DNA from 2 places in the Nonomuraea sp. LP-02 genome. Region 1 is predicted to be linked to the other one. Evidence: predicted binding sites of a transcription regulator. Region 1 holds the regulator's gene; the other holds the start of a gene.
The links. The regulator HrcA, encoded in region 1, represses chaperone genes, less so after heat shock. The targets are predictions, from matches to a motif close to TTGGCACTCTCNNNNNGAGAGTGCCAA.
Positions count from the first base shown of each region.

Region 1 (2,196 bases):
CGCGACGACCCCGCCGAACACTCCGCCGACGGCGGCCGACAGCGGCTTGCCGACGCCGTACTTGACCGTGGCCGACTCCTCGTTGCTGCAGGTGAGCTGGTAGTCGCCCTTGGCGGGGGCGTTGATCACGAGGATCTGCTCCCACACGACGCCGTTGACGGTGACGGTCTGCGAGCCACTGGTCTTGGCCAGCTTGGCCTTTCCTCCGCCGCCGGCGATCTGGCAGGCGTAGTTGACGGGCGTGTCGGCGGAGAGGTAGACGGCGGGCTTGTCGGCCGGGTCCACGGCGACGGTGACGCTCTCGCCCGAGGCGAACGTCTTGGTGGGCGCGAGGTCGCTCACGCCGCCGGCGACGCCCCCCACGAAGAGCACGATGCCGAGGACGCCGCAGAGCACGGCCACGATCCAGGCGCCGCCGATCCACCACAACCTGGGTTTGATGGCTTTGGAATCGATTCGTGGTGGGAACTGTGGTTGTTGGCCGTATTGTCCGTACTGAGGCGGCGGACCATACGGCTGCGAAGGTGCGCCGTATCCCGGCTGCCCACCGTATCCGGGCTGCGGCCCGTATCCGGGCTGGGAGCCGGGTTGCGGACCGTATCCGGGCTGAGGCGGGAATGGCTGATGGTGGTACGGACCCTGTCCGGGCGGTGGCCCGTACGGGGGCTGTGCTTCGTCCGACATGTCCGCAAGTGTGAAGCCTGTCGCTTGTAAGACGCTAGCAAGAGGATGGGAGCCGGTGTCATCGCACCCTGTGGGCGAGAGCCGTACACTTGGCACTCGGGAACACAGAGTGCTAGGCACCGCGTTTTCCCTACGGGCAGAGGCAGGAGGTGAGCACGTGCTCGACGAACGGAAGCTGGCGGTGCTCCGCGCCATTGTCGAGGACTACGTGTCCACCAACGAACCGGTGGGCTCCAAGGCGCTGGCCGAGCGCCACAATCTGAAGGTCTCCCCGGCGACGGTCAGGAACGACATGGCCGCGCTGGAGGAGGAGGGCTACATCACCCAGCCGCACACGAGTGCGGGGCGGGTGCCGACGGACAAGGGCTACCGCCTGTTCGTCGACCGGCTCTCGCAGATCAAGCCGCTGTCGGGCGCCGAGCGCCGGGCGATCGAGACGTTCCTGGCCGGCGCGGTCGACCTGGACGACGTGGTCATGCGCACGGTGCGGCTGCTCGCGCAGCTCACCCGGCAGGTGGCCGTCGTGCAATACCCCACGCTCACCCGCTCGACCGTCCGGCACGTCGAGCTGGTGCCGCTGAGCGAGCGCCGCGTCATGCTGGTGCTCATCACCAATACCGGCCGCGTCGAGCAGCGCGTCGTCGAGCTGCCCGAGGCGCTGGAGGACACCCGCATCGCGCACCTGCGCGCGGTGCTCAACTCCGGCCTCGACGGCTGCCAGCTCAGCAGCGTTCCCGAGCTGGTCGCCGACCTGCCGGAGCGCCTGCCCGTGGAGGACCGTCCGGCCGCCGCCACGATCCTTTCCGTGCTGCTGGAGACCCTGGTGGAGCGGTACGACGAGAAGATCGTCTTCGCGGGCGCGGCCAACCTCGCCGGAGCGGACTTCTCCATCGGCCTTCGCGACGTGCTGGAGGCACTGGAGGAGCAGGTCGTGCTCATGCGGCTGCTCGGCGAGACCTCCCCCGACACCCCGTCCGCGCTCACCGTACGGATCGGCTCGGAAAACCCCTACCTCCAGGGCACATCCGTGGTCGCAACCGGATACGGTCTTGGCGACAACCAACTCGCCCGGCTCGGTGTGCTGGGTCCCACCAGGATGGACTATCCCGTGACGATGGGCGCCGTGCGCGCGGTGGCTCGCTACGTCAGCCAGATCCTGGCTGCATCATAAGAGGTCGATAAGTGGCAAACAGCGACTACTACGCCACCCTCGGGGTGCGGCGTGACGCGAGTCAGGACGAGATCAAGAAGGCATACCGCCGGCTCGCCCGCGAGTTGCACCCCGACGTGAACCCCGATCCTGACACCCAGGAGCGGTTCAAGGAGATCACGCAGGCCTACGAGGTGCTGTCCGATCCGAACAAGCGCCAGATGTACGACCTGGGGGGCGACTCCTCCTTCGCCGGCGCGGGAGCGGGCGCCGGCTTCGGCGCGGGCTTCCCGTTCAGCGACATCATGGACGCCTTCTTCGGCACCGCCGCGGGGGCCCGTGGCCCGCGCTCGCGCGCCCGC
Region 1 is NZ_JAXCLK010000001.1:4,160,114-4,162,309, reverse strand. Features, by position in the region: gene SMD20_RS19280 (hypothetical protein) at 1-429, opposite strand, end outside; gene hrcA (heat-inducible transcriptional repressor HrcA) at 842-1,855, shown strand; gene dnaJ (molecular chaperone DnaJ) at 1,867-2,196, shown strand, end outside.

Region 2 (2,196 bases), 3.1 Mb from region 1:
GGCGCGGATCTCGTTGACCCGGCCGGAGATCTGCTCGGCGTCACCGGCGCCGTCGACGATCGTGGTCTCGTCCTTGGTGACGACGACCTTGCGCGCCCGGCCCAGCAGGTCGAGGGTGGCGTTCTCGAGCTTGAGACCGACCTCCTCGGCGATGACCTGGCCACCGGTGAGGATGGCGATGTCGTTGAGCATGGCCTTGCGGCGGTCGCCGAAGCCCGGGGCCTTGACGGCCACGGAGCGGAACAGCCCGCGGATCTTGTTGACAACCAGGGTGGCCAGGGCCTCGCCCTCGACGTCCTCGGCGATGATCAGCAGCGGCTTGCCGGACTGCACGACCTTGTCGAGCAGGGGCAGCAGGTCCTTGTTGGCGGAGACCTTGCTGTTGACGATCAGGATGTAGGGGTCCTCGAGGACGGCCTCCATGCGGTCGGAGTCGGTGACGAAGTACATCGACACCATGCCCTTGTCGAACCGCATGCCCTCGGTGAGCTCCAGCTCCAGGCCGAAGGTGTTGCTCTCCTCGACGGTGATGACGCCTTCCTTGCCGACCTTGTCCATCGCCTCGGCGATGAGCGAGCCGATCTCGGGGTCGGCGGCGGAGATGGAGGCGGTGGAGGCGATCTGCTCCTTGGTCTCCACGTCCTTGGCCAGCTTGGAGAGCTCCTCGCTGACGCGCTCGACGGCGGCCTCGATGCCCTTCTTCAGGGCCATCGGGTTGGCGCCGGCGGCGACGTTGCGCAGGCCCTCACGAACCAGCGCCTGGGCGAGCACGGTGGCGGTGGTGGTGCCGTCACCCGCGACGTCGTCCGTCTTCTTGGCGACTTCCTTGACCAGCTCGGCGCCGATCTTCTCCCAAGGGTCCTCGAGCTCGATCTCCTTGGCGATGGACACGCCGTCGTTGGTGATCGTGGGGGCGCCCCACTTCTTCTCCAGCACGACGTTGCGGCCCTTGGGGCCCAAGGTCACCTTGACGGCGTCAGCGAGCTGGTTCATACCGCGCTCGAGACCGCGCCGGGCGTCCTCGTCAAACGCGATCATCTTGGCTGCCATAAGGCTAGACCTCCCAGATGCAGGGTGGCTTGTCCTGGACCGAGCCGACGCCCGCGACGGCCAGGGACTGCATCTCCGTTCGGCAGACCCCATCGTCTCGATCCCGAGTTGCTGGCACTCTGCCACACAGAGTGCCAACGAACTGTTTAGCACTCTACCCTGCCGAGTGCAAGCGAACGACCTTCTGGAGGGGTTTCCGCGCAGGTCAGCCGATCTGCGTAGGGACGGCGGGCCGCTCACCGTGTGGCCCGCCGCCGATCGACGACTACGGGGGTGGCGGGCTCGTACGGACTGCGCTGCCGCACGGGCCCCGCCGGTGCATACCAGGTGACGTAAGTCAGACCGAGCGGACAGACTCGGCCTGCGGTCCCTTCTGGCCCTGCGTGATCTCGAACTCGACCCGCTGGCCCTGCTCGAGAGATCGGTACCCGTCCATCAGTATCGCGGAGTAATGGACGAATACATCCTTACCACCGTCTACCGCGATGAAGCCGTAGCCCTTGTCCGCGTTGAACCACTTGACGGTGCCCTGCGCCACTTCCGACTCCTCTTACTGGGGCTACAGATCTCGCCCATTCCACCGCGAGACCCGTAATCGTCCGACTTAACGACAAATCAGCCAGACGATCGCCTCGACCATACCTGTGGCAAGGGGTTTGGCAACAGAGTCAATCCGCGAACGACGCATTTGTTCGCAGTGCGGGTACTTCAACGTTTGAATAGGCCCGAAAAGCAGAAGGCGCCCGCTTGGGGCGCCTTCTGTGGAGTCGTACGGGCACTCAGCCGCCGGCGACCGCCGGGATGATGGAGATCTGCGTGCCCTGCGGGACGGCAGTGTCCAGGCCCTCGGCGAAACGGACGTCCTCTTCCCCCACGTAAACGTTGACAAAACGCCGAATCTTGCCCGATTCATCCAGAATTCTCGCGCCGATCCCCGGGAAGTCGGCATCGAGCTTGGCGAGCACGTCACGAAGAGTCGCGCCTTCGCCACTCACTTCCGCGTTTCCGCCGGTGTAGGTGCGCAGAATGGTGGGAATCCGAACAGTAACGCTCATGGTTATCTCGCCTTTCCTGGTTGTCAGACAGCCGCGCGGAACGCGTCGAGGGACGGCTTGATCACGGCGGTGGGCCGCGACGACTCGCCGG
Region 2 is NZ_JAXCLK010000001.1:7,292,340-7,294,535, reverse strand. Features, by position in the region: gene groL (chaperonin GroEL) at 1-1,050, opposite strand, end outside; gene SMD20_RS34300 (cold-shock protein) at 1,388-1,588, opposite strand; gene SMD20_RS34295 (MoaD/ThiS family protein) at 1,830-2,105, opposite strand; gene thrC (threonine synthase) at 2,129-2,196, opposite strand, start outside.
Region 2: the regulator HrcA is predicted to act here: its motif matches at 1,162-1,188, upstream of groL (chaperonin GroEL).